DNA from 3 places in the Rhizobium sp. ERR 1071 genome. Region 1 is predicted to be linked to each of the others. Evidence: predicted binding sites of a transcription regulator. Region 1 holds the regulator's gene; each other region holds the start of a gene.
The links. The regulator LexA, encoded in region 1, represses DNA repair genes until DNA is damaged. The targets are predictions, from matches to a motif close to TGTTCNNNNTGTGTTCNG.
Positions count from the first base shown of each region.

Region 2: a site for LexA is predicted at 3,750-3,767, ahead of FBZ99_RS13795 (2'-5' RNA ligase family protein). Genes of this name have one in related genera too.
Region 3: a site for LexA is predicted at 5,005-5,022, ahead of FBZ99_RS09340 (ATP-dependent helicase). Genes of this name have one in related genera too.

Region 1 covers NZ_VITM01000001.1:442,276-449,724, reverse strand. The annotation lists gene lpxB (lipid-A-disaccharide synthase) at 1-924, shown strand, start outside; gene gltA (citrate synthase) at 952-2,241, opposite strand; gene FBZ99_RS02235 (ComEC/Rec2 family competence protein) at 2,523-5,000, shown strand; gene lexA (transcriptional repressor LexA) at 4,981-5,703, opposite strand; gene FBZ99_RS02225 (VOC family protein) at 6,123-7,010, shown strand; gene kdsA (3-deoxy-8-phosphooctulonate synthase) at 7,007-7,449, shown strand, end outside.
Region 2 covers NZ_VITM01000003.1:741,583-749,031, forward strand. The annotation lists gene FBZ99_RS13765 (LysR family transcriptional regulator) at 1-558, opposite strand, end outside; gene FBZ99_RS13770 (hypothetical protein) at 712-1,056, shown strand; gene FBZ99_RS13775 (hypothetical protein) at 1,133-1,636, shown strand; gene FBZ99_RS13780 (DUF4180 domain-containing protein) at 1,801-2,175, shown strand; gene FBZ99_RS13785 (GNAT family N-acetyltransferase) at 2,193-2,741, shown strand; gene FBZ99_RS13790 (methylated-DNA--[protein]-cysteine S-methyltransferase) at 2,781-3,344, opposite strand; gene FBZ99_RS13795 (2'-5' RNA ligase family protein) at 3,846-4,457, shown strand; gene FBZ99_RS13800 (SulP family inorganic anion transporter) at 4,467-6,110, opposite strand; gene FBZ99_RS13805 (LysR family transcriptional regulator) at 6,201-7,082, opposite strand; gene FBZ99_RS13810 (quinone oxidoreductase family protein) at 7,174-7,449, shown strand, end outside.
Region 3 covers NZ_VITM01000002.1:828,393-835,841, reverse strand. The annotation lists gene FBZ99_RS09355 (flagellin N-terminal helical domain-containing protein) at 1-147, opposite strand, end outside; gene FBZ99_RS09350 (efflux RND transporter permease subunit) at 393-3,548, opposite strand; gene FBZ99_RS09345 (efflux RND transporter periplasmic adaptor subunit) at 3,545-4,711, opposite strand; gene FBZ99_RS09340 (ATP-dependent helicase) at 5,075-7,449, shown strand, end outside.

The DNA.
Region 1 (7,449 bases):
ATTGCTGCAAAGCCGGACGTGCTCGTGATCATCGACAGCCCCGATTTCACGCATCGCGTTGCCAAGCGGGTGCGCAAGGCGTTACCCGATCTGCCTGTTATCGATTACGTCTGCCCCAGCGTCTGGGCGTGGAAAGAATATCGCGCACAGCAGATGCTTGCCTATGTCGACCACGTGCTGGCCGTCTTGCCGTTCGAGCCTGCTGCCATGAAGCGCCTGGGCGGTCCGGTAACCACTTATGTCGGCCACCGCCTGACGGTCGATGCCAATCTTGTGGAGACGCGACGTCAGCGCGCCTTGCGCGGTCTGGCCGGCGCCGATGTGGCGAAGACGATCCTGCTTTTACCCGGATCGCGTGCATCGGAGATCAGGCAACTCCTTCCGGTTTTTGAGCGGGCTACCGAAGAACTTAGCCGGAGAAATGATAATGTTCGTTTTCTGCTGCCGACCGTGCCGCGGCAGGAGGCGGTGGTTCGCTCTTTGACGGCTAATTGGCAGGTCAAGCCGGATATACTCGTCGGCCAGGATGCCAAATGGAGTGCCTTTGCCAAGGCGGATGCCGCCATGGCAGCCTCTGGCACGGTGATCCTGGAGCTGGGGCTTGCGGGCGTTCCCGTAGTCTCGACCTATAAGACTGAATGGCTGGCGAAATTCGTGCTGTCGCGCATCAAGATCTGGACGGCCGCCTTGCCGAACCTCATCGCCGACTATGCCGTTCTGCCTGAGCTCATCAACGATGTTCTGCGGCCGGGCATGCTGGCTCGTTATATGGAGCGCCTGTCGAGCGATACGCCGGAGCGTGCGGCGATGCTTGCTGGCTACGATCTGGTCTGGGAACGGATGCAGACGAAGGAGCCGCCTGGCGACAAGGCTGCGCAGATTGTTCTGGACGTTCTAGCCCATAAAAAAACCGGTCATCTCTGACCGGTTTTTTTGTTTCAATACCGAAGCTTAGCGCTTGGAAACAGGCACATATTCGCGCAGCGGAGCGCCGGTGTAGAGCTGGCGCGGACGGCCGATGCGCTGATGCGGATCCTCGATCATTTCGTTCCACTGAGCGATCCAGCCGACGGTGCGGGCAAGAGCGAACAGAACGGTGAACATGGTCGTGGGGAAGCCGAGAGCCTTCAGCGTGATGCCGGAATAGAAGTCGACGTTCGGATACAGCTTCTTTTCGATGAAATATTCATCGGTCAGAGCGATACGCTCCAGTTCAATCGCGATATCGAGCAGCGGATCGTCCTTGATGCCGAGCTCGCCGAGAACCTCGTGCGCCGTCTTCTGCATGATCTTGGCGCGCGGGTCGTAGTTCTTGTAGACGCGGTGGCCGAAACCCATCAGGCGGAACGGATCGTTCTTGTCCTTGGCGCGGGCGATGAATTCCGGAATGCGGTCGACCGTGCCGATTTCGTTCAGCATGTTCAACGCAGCTTCGTTGGCGCCGCCGTGAGCCGGTCCCCAGAGGCAGGCAATGCCTGCAGCGATACAGGCAAACGGATTGGCGCCGGAAGAGCCTGCCAGACGAACCGTCGACGTCGAAGCATTCTGCTCGTGATCGGCATGCAGAATGAAGATGCGGTCCATGGCGCGGGCAAGCACCGGATTGACGACGTATTCTTCGCAAGGAACCGCAAAGCACATACGCAGGAAGTTCGACGCGTAGTCGAGGTCGTTCTTCGGGTAAACAAAGGGCTGGCCGATATGGTACTTGTACGCCATGGCGGCGAGCGTCGGCATCTTGGCGATCATGCGCAGGCTTGCGACCATGCGCTGGTGCGGATCCGTAATGTCGGTCGAGTCGTGATAAAAGGCGGAAAGCGCGCCAACGCAGCCGCACATGACGGCCATCGGATGTGCGTCGCGGCGGAAGCCGGTGAAGAAGCGCGACATCTGCTCGTGCACCATCGTATGGTGGGTTACGCGATAGTCGAAGTCCTTCTTCTGCGCTGCCGTCGGCAGTTCACCGTAGAGAAGGAGGTAGCAAACTTCGAGGAAATCGCCGTGTTCGGCCAGCTGATCGATCGGATAGCCGCGGTGCAGCAGAACGCCTTCGTCGCCATCGATGTAGGTAATGCTCGACTCGCACGACGCGGTGGAGGTGAAACCAGGATCGTAAGTGAAAGTGGAGGTGTTCTTATAAAGGGCACCAATATCAATGACACTCGGGCCGATGGTTCCGGTCTTGACCGGCAGGTCCACCGTCTTTTCACCCCAAGTTAGTTTCGCGCTTTGTTCCGTCATGCTGATCCTCCAAGATTTGGCGGGATTGACGCCATAAAAAGCGCCAAAAGGTTAAGCGACTACCGACTAGCTATATGATCCCGAGCCTAATGCCAAGTTATCCTAACGCTGAATTGTGCAATGCAGTATCAACTTTTGGGCACTGCAGAAGCGCCTCTAATTATGCTAGGCGGCGAAACCGGCCCAATTGAGCCCTGTTTGCGTCGATTTTGGTTGAATTCATCGCCTGCTAACGGCAAAAATCGCGCAAAAGCTGTAGTTTTGCGTGGGGACGGCGGCGAGTGCCTAATTTGGAGGCATCCGAGCAGCGGAAAGAGGGTGGGGACGTTGCTGCGCTCTCGCAGCCTCGCCCTGTTGTTGCCACGAATATCTTGCCCGCCGAAGTGCCGCGACGGGAACGGACGCAGGACCAGACGCGGCTGACATCCCGGCTATTGCGGGTATCAAGCCGCATTCGGCTTGGCACCTTCGGATTGATCGAAGAGGAGGCGGCCCATGGTCGCGCGGTCCTGCTTGCGCCGATCTATATGGGCCTTGGTGCAATTTTCTGGTTCAAGGCTGGCAGCGATCCGCCTCCACAGGCTGTTCTTGTAGGCCTGTTGGTCTTCACCAGCGGCTTCGCGCTCATGCAGGAGGCAGGCAGGCTGTTTCGCCATCTTCTTTTGGCAGGCATGCTCCTTTGCCTGGGCATGGCGCTGGCGCAATGCGAGAGCTGGCGGGTTTCTACCGTCATGCTCGATTCGGCCGTGACCACGACCGTGACCGGTCAGATCGAACGACGGGAATCCTATGACAATGGACGCTGGCGCTATGTCATCCGCGTCGAGGCAACGGAAAAACCTTCCATTCGCCGCGCGCCGCAGCGGGTTACGATCTTCGTGCGCAAGCAGGCGGAACCGTTCGATTTAGGTGATCGGATCCGGGGTAGGGCGCGCCTGACTCCTCCGGCAGGACCAGCATTGACCGGTCTCAATGATTTCGCCTTCAGTTCTTATTTCAACGGTATCGGTGCGAACGGCTTTGCCTACGGAACACCGGAATTACTGTCGCCATCCGGTGATAACGCGGCCGGCTCCTTATTGGATGCGGCCGATATCTGGCTCGCTGGCCTGCGCAACAGCATAGGCGACAGGATCAGGCAAACCTTGCCGGGAGATACCGGCGCCTTTGCCGCAGCGCTTGTCACCGATGAGAGACGCGCAATCTCCAAGGATACGACCGAAGCGCTGAGAATTGCCGGTCTGACCCATATCATTGCAATTTCCGGTCTGAACATGGCGTTGTCGGCCGGCATTTTCTACATCGGCCTACGCTACTTGTTCAGCCTGTTTCCCGGTGTCGCGCAGGCCTGGCCGACCAAGAAGTTCGCAGCCCTCGGCGCGCTTCTCACTGTAACGGCCTATTATCTCATCTCCGGCTTCGGCGTATCCGCCGAGCGTGCCTTCATCATGATGGCGATCATGCTCGTGGCCGTGCTTTTCGATCGGCCATCGATCAGTCTGCGCAACGTCGCACTTTCTGCCATTGTCATTCTTGTACTGTCGCCGTCGCAAGTGCTCGGCCCGAGCTTCCAGATGTCCTATGCCGCAACGCTGGCGCTGGTGTCGGGCTATTCGCTCTGGAAACGGCGGCGGCATCGTGAAAACATCCTGCCGCGCCTTCGTGTACTAAGTCCGCTATTGTTCGTCACACGTTTCTTCGCAGGCGTGACGTCGACCTCGTTCATCGGTGGCGCATCGACCGCTATCTTCTCGATCGAGCATTTTCACCGGTTGGCGACATATGGGCTCGCCGCCAACCTTGCGGCAATGCCCGTCGTTTCTTTCATCGTTATGCCGTTCGGGATGATGGCGATGCTGCTCATGCCGCTCGGTCTCGACGGGCCTTTCTGGAAAGTCACCGGAGAGGGACTGGAACTCGTTATCATGATCGCAAGAACCGTAGCTGGTTGGGGAGGTGACATTACCTTCGGTCGCCAGCCGGCCTGGCTGATGCCCACATTCATTATCGGCTTCCTGATCATGAGCATATTGCGGACCCGGCTTCGCCATCTGGGCCTGCTATTATCGCTCTTGTCCATGGGCTTGGCGGCATTCGGATCTGGCGTACCGAAACCCGACCTGATGATCTCCGAAGATGGCGTCCTGGTCGCATTGCGCCAGGACGATATACTCGCGACCAATCGCGAGAGACCGCAGGCCTTCATTTTCGAACAATGGCAAAAGGCACTGGTTGCGGCGGACCATCAGCCTCCGACCATGCTCCCGGCTGACAGCCGACTTCCACAAATCGGCAAGGCAGATCGTTATAAGCGATTGAACAGTGAAGAACAGAAGGCGGTCCGTATCGCAATGGAAGAAGCCTTGGACCGCACCATGCAAGGCAGTTTCGCCTGCCAGAAAGGAGCATGGTGCGCGGCCATGCTTGAAAACGGCGCGATATTGGTCACTATCGAAAACGCGGCCTACCTGCCTGCGGCTTGCGACACGGGGAACATTATCGTGACGCCAATCCGGCTACGGCTCGACCATTGCCGTTCCGGAGCGATGCTCATAACCGGTGCGACATTGCGCAAAACCGGCTCCATCGAAATGGTGCTTACCGGAGACAAGCCCATCCTCTCAACCGCATTCGAGAACCCGCAGCGTCCCTGGACCAGGCATCGAACCTACGATTGGCGCACCGGCAAATTCGACGCGCCAATTGCGCCCACGTCACCCGCCATCGACAATTCACCGGTCAGTGATAGCGGCGAATAAGGCCAACGAGCTTGCCTTGGACCTTCACGCGATCCGGTCCGAAGATGCGGGTTTCGTATGCCGGGTTTGCAGCCTCAAGCGCGATGGAAGCACCCTTGCGACGGAAGCGCTTCAGTGTCGCCTCTTCGTCATCGACCAGCGCCACGACGATGTCGCCGGGATTGGCCGTCGTCGAATTGCGGATGATGACCGTATCGCCGTCGAAGATGCCGGCATCGATCATCGAATCCCCACGAACTTCAAGCGCATAATGTTCGCCGGAGCCGAGCATGTCGGCGGGAACAGTGATGTCGTGCGTATTGTTCTGGATGGCAGAAATCGGAACACCGGCAGCGATCCGGCCCATTACGGGCACCGACGCCGAGCCATTGTGATCGTCATTTGCCACCTTCGACGGAGCGGGCGGGGCAACGGGCTGCGGCTTTCCGAGGCTGCCTTCGATAACGCTCGGAGAAAAGCCGCGGCGCTGCTGCAGGCTCGGATTATAGGCGTCGGGAAGCTTGATGACTTCGAGCGCTCTGGCCCGGTTCGGCAGCCGGCGGATAAAGCCCCGCTCCTCCAGCGCCGTGATCAGGCGATGAATACCGGATTTCGATGCCAGATCCAATGCATCCTTCATCTCGTCGAAGGATGGTGGAACACCGGATTCCTTCATGCGTTCGTGAATGAAGAGAAGCAGTTCCTGCTGCTTGCGCGTCAACATCGTCTTGGAACCCCAGAATCAAGAAAAGCTGCGAAACAAATCCAGAACGGACACTATATGTTCCATATGTGTTCCGCAAGTACTTAAATTTCGGTAAAGCCTTGTGAGGTCAGTTAAATAATTGCCATTTGCGAATGGATCGGCTCGGAACATCGGCGCGCTATGTCTCCGTTAACTTACGGAAAAATAAGAAAAATGCCGCTCTACTCGCTTCCGCGACTTTGTCGTTCAGCCCGTGCGCCGAGCATTTGGATGAACGTGCCGCGCGGCTGCATGAGCCAGCCATGGCAGAGAATCAGCAATCACGTTTGCGAGATTGCCTTCGATCCATGTCGTGTGCTCCGGGTGTTCCATGCTTCCATCTTGAATTGCGCGGGGGATGGGCGCAAATCTGCTTCGGCAAGCAAACAGGAGAAGCCATGATTTCGTCTCCGCATCCGCTGGATCATCTCGTGCTGCCGACCGTCGATATCGCTTTGGCACGCGAGCGCCTCGGCAAGCTCGGTTTTACAGTGGCTCCAGATGCGCGCCATCCCTTTGGCACGCAGAATGCCTGCGTCTTCCTTGCCGATAAAACCTATCTCGAACCTCTGGGCGTCGCGTCTGCGGAGCAGTGCGAGAAGAGCATCATGGATGGCAATGTTTTTGTTGCCCGCGATCAAGCCTATCGCTTCCGGGTGGGCGAAAATGGCTTTTCGGCAGTGGTGTTCGGTACGGATGATGCGGTGGCGGATGATAAGCGTTTCAAAGCGGCTGCGATTTCGGCGGGGCGAATGCTGGATTTCTCCCGTCCGATGAAGATGCCGGATGGAACGGAAACCACGGCCGGTTTTCGTCTTGCCTTCGCCGCCGATCTGCGCGCGCCGGATTTTCTCGCTTTCTGCTGTCAGCGCATCAATCCGCTGCCGGCTGACCGCAGTGTGCTCGAGCGTCACGAAAACGGCGTGACTGGTATCGCGCGGGTAGCGCTTTGCGCGCCGAAGCCGGCGGCCTATCGCGGCTTCTTCGAGGAGCTTGTCGGTGGCCCGCGCATTATGGAGCATTCCTTTGGCCTGACGATCAAGGCTGCCAATGCCGATCTGGAGATTTTGACGCCGGAAGGAATGGAGGCATTCTATGATCTACCTGTTCGCACGAATGATCCGGGGCTCAGAGCACGTGCAATCCTTTTCAAAACGCGCGATCTTTCCGTGACATCGTCGCATTTCACTGCTAACGGCGTCACCTATACGCGTAAGAACAATCGTCTATTGGCGAGGTTGGCACCCGGTCAGGGCGCATTGTTCGCCTTTGAGGAGATAATATGAGCACGAATTCGGAAGTCACCGTCGGCGAGGGTGCCTCCAAGGTCCTCTTTTCCAATACTGCAAAGCTGTCGCTGATTGCCGGCCCCTGCCAGATGGAAAGCCGCGACCATGCGTTCATGGTTGCCGGCGTCCTGAAGGAACTCTGCGGCAAGCTGGGCATCGGCCTTGTCTACAAGTCCTCCTTCGACAAGGCGAACCGCACATCGCTGTCAGGCAAGCGTGGCATCGGCCTGGAAAAGGCGCTGGAAGTCTTTGAAGACCTGAAGAAGGAATATGGCTTTCCGGTTCTGACCGATATCCATACGGAAGAGCAGTGCGCCATCGTTTCCAAGACGGTCGATATCCTGCAGATCCCTGCTTTTCTGTCGCGCCAGACCGATCTTTTGGTTGCAGCCGCCAAGACCGGCCGCGTGGTCAACGTCAAGAAAGGCCAGTTCTT
Region 2 (7,449 bases), on a different contig from region 1:
CCTTCCCCGCCGGCGAAGATACTCGGGGGTACCAACGACCACCAGCGGAAAGGGCGGGGTAAGCCGAACCGCAACCATGTCAGCGGCAATGAACTGCCCCAGCCGGATGCCGGCGTCAAATCCCTCGGCAGCGATATCGACCAGATCTGCGCTTGCGGCGATCTCCACCTCGACCTGAGGATAAGCTTGGCAGAAGGATGCGATCAGCGGCTCCAGCAGGATTGGCATCACTGCCCGCGGTACGGTGAGGCGCAGCAGTCCCGCAGGCCGCTGCCCAAGGTCACGCGCGACCTCGCTTGCCGCGACAAGCTCCTCGAAAGCAGGCTTTGCGCGCAAGTGAAATCGTTCGCCGGCTTCGCTCAGGCTGACACTGCGCGTCGTGCGAATAAAAAGTGCGGCGCCGACGCGCGCCTCAAGTGAGCGTACCGCCTGGCTGATTGCCGATGGCGTTACCCCCAGCTCGGCCGCTGCTTTGCGAAAACTACGATGCTGGGCGACGCTCAGAAAGGCTTCCACGCCATCGAGTGCACCCTGCCTGACTGTGAAGTTCTGCTTCATAACTCGTCGACATTATCGAGAATAGTCGCTCATGGAAAGTGGCCTTATACGTGAGTTGCAAATCGGGAGCATCGCAAACGCCAAGCCCGAACGTTTGTGACGTCCCGGCTCTGCAACCTCTTCCTGGTCTTTACTCTCACAGGAGCTACTTCCATGAACGATCACGCAACCCCTGCTCAAGCGCAAGCCGTCTCACCCGTAGTCACCGGAGTGATGGTCATCCTCACCGTGAAGGCGGGCGTCACACGCGAGCGGGTGATGGCTATCATGCCAGATGAAATCCGGCGGACCGCGCAGCTCTATCTCGATGGAAAAATACGCGAATGGTATTCGCGAGGCGATGGCCGGGGAGCCGTGTTCCTGCTGGATTCGAGAGATGTCGCCGACGCTCACGCAATCATGGAAGGCTTGCCGTTGGCCAAGCAAAATCTCATGGATCACGAATATATCGCGATCGGTCCGCTTTTGCCGCTCCGCCTGCTCTTGGCCAATGCCTAAACGCCCGAAGGCAGCGAAATACACTTATTGATTTCGATGCCGTCAGACCAGAAAGATAAACACGAAGGAAACCGAGATGCCACCGGAACTCAATCTCCCATTCGTTCTAAGTGTCGCCGGCGCCTTCCTGACAAGTTCGGTGATAGCCTATGTCTATGTCTGGCCAGCGCTTCGCACAATGCGGCGTTATGAGGCTCTAAGACTTCTTGCTGCTTTCCATGCGTTCCGGTTCTTGGGGATGAATTTTCTGGTATCCGGATTCGTATCTCCGCAGTTGAGCTCGGATTTTGCCAACAAGGTCGGATGGGGCGATCTCATCTCGGCTATACTCGCGCTCGCTTCCATGGCCGCCCTTTCCTGGCGGTCGCCGATCGCCATTCCGGCTGTCTGGATATTCAACATTTGGGGAACTCTGGATCTTCTGAATGCCTATTACATGGGCGTAACGAAAATCGGAAATCCCGGTCTCTTCGGCGCAGGCATTTATATACCGACGCTTTACGTGCCGCTGCTCCTTGTGAGTCACATTCTCGCCTTCATCGTCCTATTGCGGATGAGATCACCAGATCAAGTGATATGACGCAGCGGCGATAACGCGTTAGGCTAGGATTTGGCTCCGATCTCCGAAAAAGAATTGCGGATATCAATGAAGCATAAGGATGGTGACTGACGCCTTGAAACCACTATCAACTTAGAGCAACAACAAACAACCTTTCCCTCGATGGAATGCAAAGTCGAACCAGCATGTACACCGTCAAAGAATTCTCCGGCCGAAAAGTCGTTATCGGCGATGACGACGGTCCCCTCCTCGCCAGCGAAAGGGATGTGAATGACTGGGTCAGCGCTGCATGGGACGCTGAAGCACAGCTGGTGGTCGTTCCGACATCACGGCTGAGCCAGGAGTTTTTCCGGCTCTCAACCCGCATTGCCGGCGCAATCATCCAGAAATTCGTCAACTATCGTTCGCAGCTCGTCATTCTCGGCGACGTCTCCGGATGGATCGCGAGCAGTAATGCCCTGCGCGATTTCGTGTATGAATCCAATAGGGGTCGCGAGGTCTGGTTTCTGCCCGATCTGGATGCGCTTGCGGAGCGCCTGCAGCAGAATGCCCAAAGCTAACTCAAAGGTCTGCCTTTATGGAAGTAACGCTTTCTCCGCCGCGACTTGAGACCGAACGGCTTATCCTGACGGGACATACGGTCGATGATTTCGAGCCGCTTGCGGGCATGTGGAGCGATCCTCTGGTCGTGAGGCATATTTTCGGCAATGTGGTCTCCACTTCCAGGGAGTCGTGGATGCGGATGCTGTCCTATCATGGTCTGTGGCCGCTGCTCGGGCATGGCTATTGGGCAATCCGCGAAAAATCCTCCGGCCGCTACGTCGGCGATCTCGGCTTTGCCGACTTTCACAGGGTGATGGAACCGCCAATCAGGGGTATTCCGGAGGCCGGCTGGGCACTGGCCGCGTGGGCGCATGGCAAAGGCTTTGCGACGGAAGCCCTGGCGGCCGCCGTCGCCTGGCTCGACCAGCAGCCGCGATTTGATCGCAGCGTCTGCCTGATCTCGCCCGACAATGCGGCCTCGATCCGTGTTGCCGAAAAAGCCGGCTATGGCGATCCGAAGCCAATGCGCCTCAATGACAAGCAGACACTGTTGTTCTCCCGCGCCCGTCAGCCGAAGGAATAGGGGGCGGGCAGCTTTAGCCGCACACCCGGATCGACTGGCTCAAAACGCCAGCGACTGCTGCACCGGCTTCGGCGGCGCCAGCTGAACGCCTTCCAGCTCCAGCATGCGAGCCTTGGAGTTGGAGCCGCCCGGCGCGGAAAAGCCGCCGATCTTGCCGCCAGCCGCCAGAACGCGATGGCAGGGAATGATCAGCGCCACCGGGTTCTTCGCCATGGCCTGCCCGACATCGCGCGCGGCTTCCGGCCCTGCTCCAAGCTGCTTGGCCAATGTGCCGTAGGTCGTCGTATGGCCCCAAGCGACCTGACGGGCGGCATCGTAGATCTGTCTGAAGAAGGCGTCCTGCTCGCCGAGATCGAGCGTGACGTCGGAAAAGTCGATCTCCTCACCGGCAAAATAGCGTTTCACCTTGGCGACCACTCCCGCAATCTCCGTGCTCGGCGCGCCGGGCTGCGCGTTCGGCAAACGCCGCAGAAGCAGGCGTTCGGTCGCGCCCGCATCCTTGGTCGGCAATTGAAAGCGCAGCACGCCGACATCATTCCAGGCGATGCCGCAGAAGCCGCCGGCGGTTTCGAAAATCAGATAATTTTGCCTTGTCTCGTTCATGACGAAAGCTCCCGTGTTTCCACTTGTCATCAAAATCGTCCTCGGGAGCCTCGAATTCAACCCGATTCTTGCAAAGATCGGGAATTGCCACCGTTTTGACGGCCGCCGAGCGGATTCAGGGCGATTGACAGAACGGGATCAATATCCGCCGCCAGTCGGAGGCGCGTTCAGCGTCATGCCGCCGCCGGAATTGTGATCTCCCGACGTAGAGCAAGCGGAAATGCTGAGCCCGATGAGGACGAGAAATACGGCTGAAAAGATGGCCCTGGTAAACATAGACGGTCATTCCTTGTTGGAGAGAATGGAGAGCAAGCCTCGCTTGGAATGAACAGATCAGACAGGACTTTTATTCGATCGCATTTTTGAAACGAGGATGTCGGTATTCTGATTTATGAATCTGCCATTTGTTCTCGTTTTGTTCTTGAAATCCTTGTCGTTGAGTCATATGCTTTAGAGATCAGGGAAAAAGGAGGCAAAGCCAAGCCGGTTTTGAATGAAGCCATGCAGCACATCGATCAATTATCATTTGATCTCGGCAAACCGCCAATTAATCGCAAGGACAAAAGCCCGCCAAAACGTCGGCAAGCTCTCTACTTTGCGGCGTTGCCGGACCCGGAAATCGCTAAATTGGCTGCAGAAATGACCGTCGACCAAAGTCGGCGAAATGGATTGATGCGCACAGCCAGAAAGCATGATCTCTACCATGCCACCATCTATCCCATCGACATTGTCTCTCGCTCCCAGGAGGAAGCCACCTTCGCTGCGTTAGAGGCCGGGTCAACCATCTGCTTAAAATCGTTTCCCCTGACATTCGATCGGGCAGGCACATTCGGCAACGGCAACAACCGTCAATATGTACTCTGGTGTAGGGAGGGAAACGAGGGGCTAACGACACTCCGTCGGGAATTGGATACTGCAATGCAAAGTATGGGCTTTGAAAGCGGCATATCCACTTCGTTCCAACCCCACATGACGCTGTTTTATTGCAACCACATTCTTCCCGAAGTGATTTTGGAAGAGCCGATTGCTTGGACAGTCAAAACGTTCACGCTGGTCAACAGCTTTCAGGGCGACGGCGAGCATGGCCATGTCTGGCACTGGCCATTGCTCTGAATCTGGCGCTTACGGTTTCGGAACAGGTTCAACTGCCGCCATCACCGCGGCCACGGCATCATCGACGCTGAAGCTGCAGCGCTTGTCGACGTCGACCATGCCCGCGACCGTCATGAGATCGCGAACGCGGTCATGCACACGGGCGAACTGGACGCGGAGGCCGGCTCGCTGCATCGCGCTGTCGAACTCCATCAAGGCATCCATCGCCGTACTGTCGATATCGGAGCTTTCTTCCAGGCTGAGAATAGCTGCCTGCAACCCGGCTTCGTTGCGACTGCCGGACAATATCTCGCCGAAGATCGTATCGGCATTGCCGAAAAACAGGGTTTCGCCGGGGCGCCAGATGGCAATGCCCGGTATCTCGGACGCATCGTCATGCCTACTGACATCGACGAAGTCATGGCCGTTGTTGAGCCGCCCCAAACGGGCGACATGCGGCGAGGCCAGACGATGCATCATGGCGGCAAGCGAGAGCGCGATCGCCAGCAGCATGCCATTGAGAACGCCGAAGGCGAGCACGCCGACAGCGGCACCCACTGCCACGTAGAAATCGCGATGCAGGCGGAGCAGGCGCAGAATGGGGCTGGGGTCAAGCGCATGCGTAAGGGCCGCGATCACGACGGCGGCGAGCACCGGTTCTGGCAGAAGCGCCACCAATGGTTCCGCACAGGCAATCAGGATCGCCAGGCCGATTGCAGCGAAAACGGTCGTCGCTCGCGTCTTCGCGCCAGCCGCCTCACTGGCGAAGCCTGCGGAAAAACCGGCGCCGACTGGCATGCCCTGAACGACGGCACTGGCGATATTGGCGGCGCCCAACGCTCCAAGCTCGCGATTGACCTCAAGCGTCTCGCCATAACGCAGGGCGAGTGCTCGCATGGTTCCCCAGGACTCAGCAAAGAGGATGAGGACCAGAGGCACGGTGAACTGTACCAGCCGCGAATAGGCGGTCCAGTTGGCGTCCGGCAGCGACGGCCATTGCGGCAGGATCTCGATGGGGCCGACCAGCTTGACGCCATGGCCTTCCAAGCCGAACAGATAGGAGGTGAAGATGCCGGCGACGAGCACGAGGAAAGCGCCGGGAATGCCCGGCAATCGCTTCAAGAGCAGCAATGCCGCCAACGCGACGATGCCGACTATGACGCTGATCGGATTCCACTGCAGAATAGCGCCGAAGAGTGCCGCCGCGTAGCTCAGGATATTCGAGCCCTGCACGGGCACGCCCACCAGAATCGGCAGCTGATGCAGGATGATGGTGATCGCCAGCCCGAGCGCGAAGCCCCGCAGGACCGGCCGCGAGATGAAACCGGTGATACCGCCCAGCCGCAAGGCACCGGCGATGACGAAGAGAATGCCGGCGAGCGCCACGGCGACCGTGGCAAGCCCCGCCTTGATCGTGGCATCGCCCGGCACCACCGCCAAGGTGGCTGCGAGAATGGCTGCGGACGAGGATGTGGGAGAGACGATGGCAAAGCGGCTGCGGCCGAATATGGCATAGACGAGACATCCGGCGATGCCGGCGAGGATTGCACGATGCGGCGGCAGGCCGGCAATGCCTGCGTAAGCGACCGCTTCCGGCAGCATCAGTCCGGCAACCGATATGCCCGCGACCAGATCCGCCCTGTCCACCACGAACCAGCTGCTCAGCTTCGTCATCAATCACCGACCATAGGGATGGCGCATCCGTTTATGGATAGAGATTCGCGTCTGGTCTGCAACAGGAAAATGATAAGCAAAACCAGTGTGTCACGCTGCGGCATCGCTGCCGTTGCGCAACGGACAGCTTCGCCCGATGGTATCGGCTACGAAATCCATGACGGCGCGGATCGCCGGAGAGCGGCGCAGATCCGGATATGTCACGAGCCAGAGGTCGCGCGCAGGCGACGGCACCGCCACCGGCAGGCGTACCAATGCCGGCTCGCCATCGCCCAGAAAGGCGGGAAGCGCCACGACGCCGAGGCCGGTTCGGGCAGCCTCCAGCTGGCCGAAGACATCGGTGGCGCGGAACACGATCGGGCGGCCTTCCAATAGGCTGCGCAGCCAGGTCTGCTGCGTCAGATGCTCCATCGCCGCATCGTAACCGATGAACACCCAATCCTTCTCCGGCACCTGCGCCACGCTCGGAATGGCGTAGAGGCCGAAGCGCATGACGCCGATGCGGCGCACCAGGAGGTCACTTTCCTCCGGCCTGGTCATGCGAACGGCGATATCTGCCTCGCCGTAATTCAGCGCGGCGCGACGGGTGACACCGGCAATGGTCAGCGTGATATCGGGGTGCTCTTCACGAAAAAGCGTCGCCTTCGGAGCGAGAAGGTGGGCAGCGATCGATGGCGGCGCACTGACCTTGACCGCGGCGGAAAGGCCGGCGACGGCGCTCTTCGAATAACGTCTGATGGCCTCGACATTTTCCTCCATGCCCGCCACCAGTTCGGCGATGGCGCGGCCATCGGCCGTCAAGGGCGAGGTGCGTGGCCGCCGGTCGATGAGGCGCAGGTCGAGCGCACGTTCCAGCGCCGCAATGCGCCTGCCGACCGTTGCATGGTCGACACCCAACTCGCGCGCCGCCGCAGAGAGGGAGCCGGTTCGAGCGAGAGCGGCGAAATGGTGAAGGTCCTGCCAATCAATCATCGGTGCATTATTGCACAGATATGGTGAGTTCATACCGAATTTATTCAGGTCGACGCTTATGGTCAAAGATCTCCTGAAAGGAGACTTGTCTATGCCCCTAGCGATTGCCATTACCGGTCCCGGCGGACCCGAAGCCATGAAAGCCGTCGATCTACCAGTCACTGAACCCGGCCCCGGCCAGGCGCGGATCCGCCAGAGCATTTCCGGCGTCAATTTCGTCGACATCTATGTCCGTTCCGGGCTCTATCCGCTCCCACCCGGCCAGAGCGTGCTCGGCTTCGAAGGCGCCGGCATCATCGAGGCGATCGGCCCGGAAGTCGAAGGGCTCAAGGTCGGCGACCGCGTCGCCTATATCGGCCATCCCCTC
Region 3 (7,449 bases), on a different contig from region 1:
GGTGGCATTGTCTCTGGCCGACTGAACCCGCAGGCCTGACGACATCTGTCGCTCGGCATTACCCAGTTTGGTCTGGGTGTCCCTCAGCACTTCCAGTGCTGTATTCACAGAGGGACTGACCCTGATGAAGGTCGAAAAAATACTCACGGCACATGAACTCCGGACGCAACAATACGCAACAAATACAAGGAGACATCGGAACCTTGCCGCGGGCGCTCATGCGCGCGGGCCGAGCGTGTCGGCGAACGGGGAGCGAGGCAAAACAACACCTGCGCTCCAGCGGTTACATACCGACATGATTAGCAAACATGCTTAAAAAAGCGCTAAACGATACCCCTGATTTACCATAAATAAGCGCAACGCCTGCAACGGACCAACCTGCCGGTGCCGACCTACTCCGCCGCGCGAAGATTGGCGAGCTTCGCGCGCAGCGCCGCATCCGACATCTCGTCATGCAGGCGCTGCTCCTCATGCGTCTGTGGCTTCGCAAAGCGGGCGATCAGCAGATAGGCGACGGGTGTGATGTAAAGCGTGACCAGGGTCGCAAACCCAAGGCCGCCCACAATGACCCAACCGAGAGCAACGCGCGCTTCTGCGCCGGCCCCCTCGGCAAAGACAAGCGGTACGCCGCCAAGGATGGTCGCGATCATCGTCATCATGACCGGGCGCAGACGCAGTGCGCAGGCCTTTTCGATCGCCTCGCGCACGCTTTCGCCCTTGTCGCGAAGCTGATTGGCGAACTCGACGATCAGGATGCCGTTCTTGGCCATGACACCGACAAGCAGCACCAGGCCGATCTGGCTGTAGATGTTGAGGCTCGATCCGGTGATGACGAGCGCAAAGACGGCACAGGCAAGGCCGAGCGGCACCGTCGACATGATGATGACCGACGACAGCACGCTTTCGAACTGCGCGGCAAGCACCAGGAAGATGATGACGATGGCAAAACCGAAGGTCAGGGCCATGCCGCTGGAATTTTCCTCCAGTGTCGCCGCTTCGGCGAGCGGCATCAACCGCGAACCAGGCGGCAGGAGTGGCGTCGCGATCCGTGTGATCTCCTCGACCGCCTGCCCGAGCGACATGCCGTTCTTGAGCCCGGCGGTGATCGCAACCGAAGCCAGCTGCTGCTCGCGGGTCAGCTGCGGCGCAACCGCATTCTCCTTCAGCGACGCGATGACAGACATCGGCACGATCTTGCCGTCGCCGGTCTTCAGGAAGACGTTTTCAAGATCCGTGGGATCATCGATCGGCCGCATCGTCGACGTCAGAAGCACCGGATAGGATTCGCCGGCGACGAATACGTCGACGACGGAGCGGCCCTCAAGTAGCGACTGCAAGGCCACTGAAAGGCCTGAAATGTCGACCCCGAGATCGGAAGCGCGCTCACGATCGATGGTGACGGAGACCTGAGCCTGTGTCGGCTCGTTGTTCAGCCGCGGCGTATCGAATTGGCCGGTTTTGTCGAGTTCCTGCACGAGTTTCAGCGCTGCATCGGTCAGCGCTTCGTGATTGTTGCCGATGAGCGCCATCTGCACGCCGCTGCCGGCGCCACGAATGCGCAGGCTGTTGGCCTGGATGACATTGCCGCGAAGAGCCGGCACGCCTGCCATGGCCTTGTTGATATCGGTGACAATATCCTGCTGCGTACGATGGCGCTCGCTCCAGGGGGCCAGCGTCAGCACCATGAAGCCGCTGTTCTTCTGGGTGTTCATGCCTGAAATCGCGTAGATATTTCGTATGTCGCCGCTGTCCATCAGCGGCTGCAGCCGCTCTTCGACGCGCTGTAATTGATCCTTGGTATAATCGAGGCCTGCGCCTTGCGGCGTGGTGAGACGCAGCATGACCATCGCCCTATCCTCGCTCGGCGTCAGCTCGCTCTTGACGTTTATGAACGCCAGGACGGCTGCAGCCGAAAACACGGCGCAGAAGACGATGACGACGAAAGGCGCATTGAGACAAGCCTTGAGGGTACGACGATAGACACCGGAGAAAAGCTCGCCGAAACGCCCGAGCGCGCCATGCTCCTCGCGCATCTCCTTGGTCAGCATGCGCGAGGCAAGCATGGGGCAGAGCGTCAGCGCCACGATCGACGACAGGCCGACGGAGAAGGCAAGCACGAAGCCGAATTCGCGGAACAGACCGCCCACCTGCCCCGGCAGGAAGGAGAGCGGAATGAACACGGCAGCAAGCGTGGCCGTCGTCGCAATGACGGCGAAGAAAACTTCGCGCGTGCCAAGCACGGCGGCAGCGCGAGGCCCGATCTTCTCCGCCCTGCGCCGCACGATATTCTCGAGCACGACGATGGCGTCATCGACCACGAGGCCGGTCGCAAGCACGATTGCCAGCAGCGTCAGGATATTGACCGAGAAACCGACCATGTAGAGCGCGGCAAGCGTGCCGATCAGCGCCACCGGCATGGTGACGACCGGTATCAGCGTCGCCCGCCAGTCGCGCAGGAAGAGATAGATGACTGCGGTGACGATCAACGCCGACAGGACGAGCGCCAGCACGACCTCGTGGATCGCCCCCTGAATGAACAGGGCATCGTCGCTGGTGATGACGATGCGCGTACCCTCGGGCAGCGATTTAGACAGCTGCGCGACGACGGCCTTCACGCCTTCGGAAATATTCAAGGTATTCGACTGCGCCTGACGGATGATGCCGAGACCAACGCCCTGCACACCGTTCGAACGCAGCGCGGTCGTGCCGTCCCTCGGTCCGAGCGTCACGGTGGCGACATCGGAAAGCCGCACGCGGTTCTTGATGATCAGCCGGGAGAAATCCTCCGGCGTCTGTAGTGCCGCCGTGGCGCGCACGACGATATCCTGCCGCGCACTCTTCAGCGATCCGGCCGGTACATCGAGTGCTGCGGTCGCAAGCGCCGTCGTCAGGTCGCCGATGGTGAGACCTCGGCTCGCAAGGGCGGCCTGATCGACATCGATGCGGAAGATCTTCTCCTGATCGCCGTAAAGCTCGACATCGGCGACGCCCTCGACCGAAGCCAGCCGGTCGGTGATCTCCTTGTCGACGAGCTGTGTCAGGTCATCCATCGTCAACGTGGTCGAGGTGACGGCAAGCCGCATGATCGGCTGCGAATCCGAATCCGCCTTGACGATCTGAGGCGCATCCGCCTGATCGGGCAATTGTTCGGTGATGCGACCGATGGCGTCGCGGACATCATTGGCGGCAACCGAAAGATCGGTCGCGTCGGAAAATTCAAGCGTTACCCGGCTCTGACCGAAGGAGGAACTGGAGGAAACCGACTTCAGGCCGCTGACGCGGGCAACCGCCCCTTCGATGATCTTCGTCAGCTCCTGATCCACCGTCTGCGGCGATGCGCCATCGAATACGGTCCTGACGGTCACGACGGGACGGTCGACATCGGGCAGTTCTCGCACTTCGACGCCGAAATAGGCGGCAAGACCGGCGACGACCATCAGCGTGTTGAAGACCAGCGCCAGGATCGGCCGGCGCACGAAGAGTGCGGTAAAGGATTGCTTGGCCGCTGCCGAGCCGGCATCCGCCACATCGTTGCCATCGGTCATCATTGGGTGATGACCTCCTTGGCCTGGGCGACATCGCGGGCAAAGCGAACCTCGCCACCTTCGGTCACGCGCTGCAATCCTTCGATGACGATGAGATCGCCATTGCGGAGATCGCCACGGACCAGCACCGCATCCGGATTGCGCTGCACGATGCTGACGCGCACCTTCGAGGACTTGCCGTCAACGACGCGCCAGACATGCGCACCCGCCCCATCCCATTGGACGGCGAGCGGATCGACGGAGGGATAGGATTCGCCGGCAAAGCGCATGCCGACATTGAAGGACATACCGGCGCGCAGAACATCGGAAGCATTATCGATGCGGGCGCGCACGCGCAGCGTCCGGCTTGCGCCGTCAACACGATTGTCGACTGCCTCGACAACGCCCGAAAATACGCGCCCCGGCAATGCCACCGACGTCGCTTCCACCGGCTGGTCGACCTTGACTGTGTTGGCGAAGCGCTCCGGCACCCAGTAATCCACCAGGATTTCCGAGCGGTCGTCTAGCATCACGATATTGGTCGTTGTCGTCACATTGTCGCCGACGACCACGGGCACGATACCGACAATCCCGTCGATCGGTGCGACCACATCGCGGCGCTTCAGCGCCAGCTCGGCCGATTGCAGCGCTAGCTTTGCGCCCTGCTCCACGATCTCGGCATCGAAAACATCCATGCGCGAGACTGTGGATTTGATATTGCGGTAGAGCTGGGATTTTTCGACAGCACTCTTCAGCGCCACTTCCGCCTGGCCGCGAGCGATGATCTGCTCGTCGTCGTCGAGACGCGCCAGCACCTGCCCCTGCTTCACTCTGTCGCCTGACTTGATGAGAATTTCCCGGATCGTACCCGCCGCTTGCGGCATGACGACGACCGAACGGATGGCGTCGCCGGTACCGATCGCGCTCAGGCGATCGTTAACAACACCGCTGACCACAGGCTCGGTGACGACAAGCGGTATGTTCTGACCGCGCCGTCCACCGGAGCTTGCCTGCGTCTCCGACTTTCCGTCCGCCGCGCCATCGCGCGGAGCAATCCAGGCCACGACAGTCTCGGGAACGCCGACCTTCTGCAGCAGGCCCGCTGCGCTGGGCATGAAGGCCACGACAGCGGCGATGCCAGCTGCCAGCAAGAAAAAAGACAAGGAAAGCTGCTTCCAGGCGGTCATGCACGTCTCCGGCTCGTTGTGTCAGAGGCGATGAAATCGCGTCGTTGGTTTTTGTGACCCCTCATCCACCCAGCGCACTTAACCGGGGGTCAATTTCGGCTCGGACGGCTCCATAAAGCAAGATTGTGCCCGATTTGCTGCAATATCGTGTTTTTGAGCATATGCCGCAAGTTTCGCCACAGATTATGACAAAGTTGTAATCTTAGTGCGGACAACGAGACGTTTTACCCGGTGAATGGGCCGACCCATTTCCACATGAAAACAGCCGTCGATCGAGTCTTATGCCCTGTGAATGTGCACTTTTTGTTCTAGTTTCGGCCCGTTTCTTTTGCCTTTCGGGGTAGAATCATTACATTGGGCGGCATGACCATTGGACATGACGATATTCCCTTCTTTGACGAGGAGCCGGAGCACGTGGCGCCGCGCCGTTCCGCGCCGGCTGCCGGCAGCATTGGCGGCGGCATTGCGGCCCGCGCCATGGCAGCACGCGACAGCGGCCGCCGGCCCGATTATCTCTCAGGCCTCAATGCAGAACAGGCGGAAGCCGTGGAAACGCTCGACGGCCCCGTTCTGGTGCTTGCCGGCGCCGGCACAGGCAAGACGCGAGTGCTCACGACGCGCATCGCGCATATCCTGTCCACCAACCGCGCCTTCCCCAGCCAGATCCTCGCCGTCACCTTCACCAACAAGGCAGCCCGCGAGATGAAGGAGCGTATCGCGCTGCTGGTCGGCGGCGCGGTCGAAGGCATGCCCTGGCTCGGCACCTTCCACTCGATCGGTGTCAAGCTGTTGCGCCGCCATGCCGAGCTGGTCGGCCTCACCTCGAGCTTCACCATTCTCGATACCGACGATGTCGTCCGCCTGATCAAGCAACTGATCCAGGCCGAAGGGCTCGACGACAAGCGCTGGCCGGCCAAGCAATTTGCCGGCATGATCGACACATGGAAGAACAAGGGCCTGAGCCCCGCCGATATTCCGGAAGGTGATGCCCGCGCTTTTGCCAATGGCAAGGGCCGCGAACTCTATGCCGCCTACCAGAACCGCCTGAAGACGCTGAACGCCTGCGACTTCGGGGACCTTTTGCTGCATCCGATCAATATGTTCCGGCAGAATCCTGATATCCTCAAGGATTATCACCAGCGCTTCCGCTACATCCTCGTCGACGAGTATCAGGACACCAATACGGCGCAATATATGTGGCTACGCCTGCTGGCGCAGAGACAGAAGGGCGAGCCGCAGAATGTCTGCTGCGTCGGTGACGACGACCAGTCGATCTATGGCTGGCGCGGCGCGGAGGTGGACAACATCCTCCGCTTCGAGAAGGATTTTCCGGGCGCCAAGGTCATCAAGCTCGAGCGCAACTATCGCTCCACCGAACATATTCTCGGTGCTGCCGCGCATCTCATCGCCCATAATGAGGGCCGGCTCGGCAAGACGCTGTTCACCGACCGCTCCGATCCGGACGACATCAAGGTGCAGGTGCACGCTTCCTGGGATTCCGAGGAAGAAGCGCGCGCCATCGGCGAAGAGATCGAGCAGCTCCAGCGCAACAAGCACAATCTCAACGACATCGCCATCCTCGTGCGCGCCTCCTTCCAGATGCGCGAGTTCGAAGACCGTTTCGTGACGCTCGGCCTGAACTATCGCGTCGTCGGCGGCCCGCGCTTCTACGAGCGCCTCGAAATCCGCGACGCCATGGCCTATTTCCGCCTCGTCTGCCAGCCGGCCGACGATCTCGCCTTCGAACGCATCATCAATACGCCAAAACGCGGTCTCGGCGACACCACTGTCCGTGCGCTGCATGATTACGCCCGCGTGCGCGATATCCCGATGCTGGCGGCAGCGGTCGACATCATCGAGACGGATGAGATGAAGCCGAAGGCGCGCAAGGCGCTGTTCGACGTCGTGCAATCCTTCCGCCGCTGGCAGGGCCTGCTCGAAAACACGCCGCATACTGAGCTTGCCGAGCAGATTCTCGAAGAGTCCGGCTATACGGACATGTGGAAGAACGACAAATCGGCAGAAGCGCCGGGGCGGCTTGAAAACCTCAAGGAACTCATCCGCTCCATGGACAGCTTCGAATCCATGCGCGGCTTCCTTGAACACGTCGCCCTTGTTATGGATGCCGAGCAGAACGAAAATCTCGACGCCGTCTCCATCATGACGCTGCACTCTGCCAAGGGTCTGGAATTCGACACGGTGTTCCTGCCCGGCTGGGAGGAAGGCTTGTTTCCGCATCAGCGCTCGCTCGACGAAAGCGGGCGCGCCGGCCTCGAGGAAGAGCGCCGCCTCGCCTATGTCGGCATCACGCGCGCCAAGCGCCGCTGCCACATCTGGTTCGTCTCCAACCGCCGCATCCACGGCCTATGGCAATCGACGATCCCCTCCCGCTTCCTTGACGAACTGCCGGAAACGCATGTTCAGGTCGCCGAAGTAGAGCAGTCCTATGGCGGATATGGCCGCGGCGGCTACGGCCAATCCCGCTTCGACAAGGCCGATCCCTTCGCCAACACCTATTCCACCCCCGGCTGGAAGCGCGCCCAGGCCAACCGCAACGATGCGACCCGCGACAACTGGGGCAGCCGCTCCGGCCACGCCGTCGAACGCATCGGTTACGGCGAAAGCGGTCCGAAAGTGCGCACCATCGACGGCGAGCTGGTGGCCAAATCCACCTCCTCCGAACCCTCCAAATTCGCCATCGGCGACCGCGTCTTCCATATCAAGTTTGGCAACGGCAA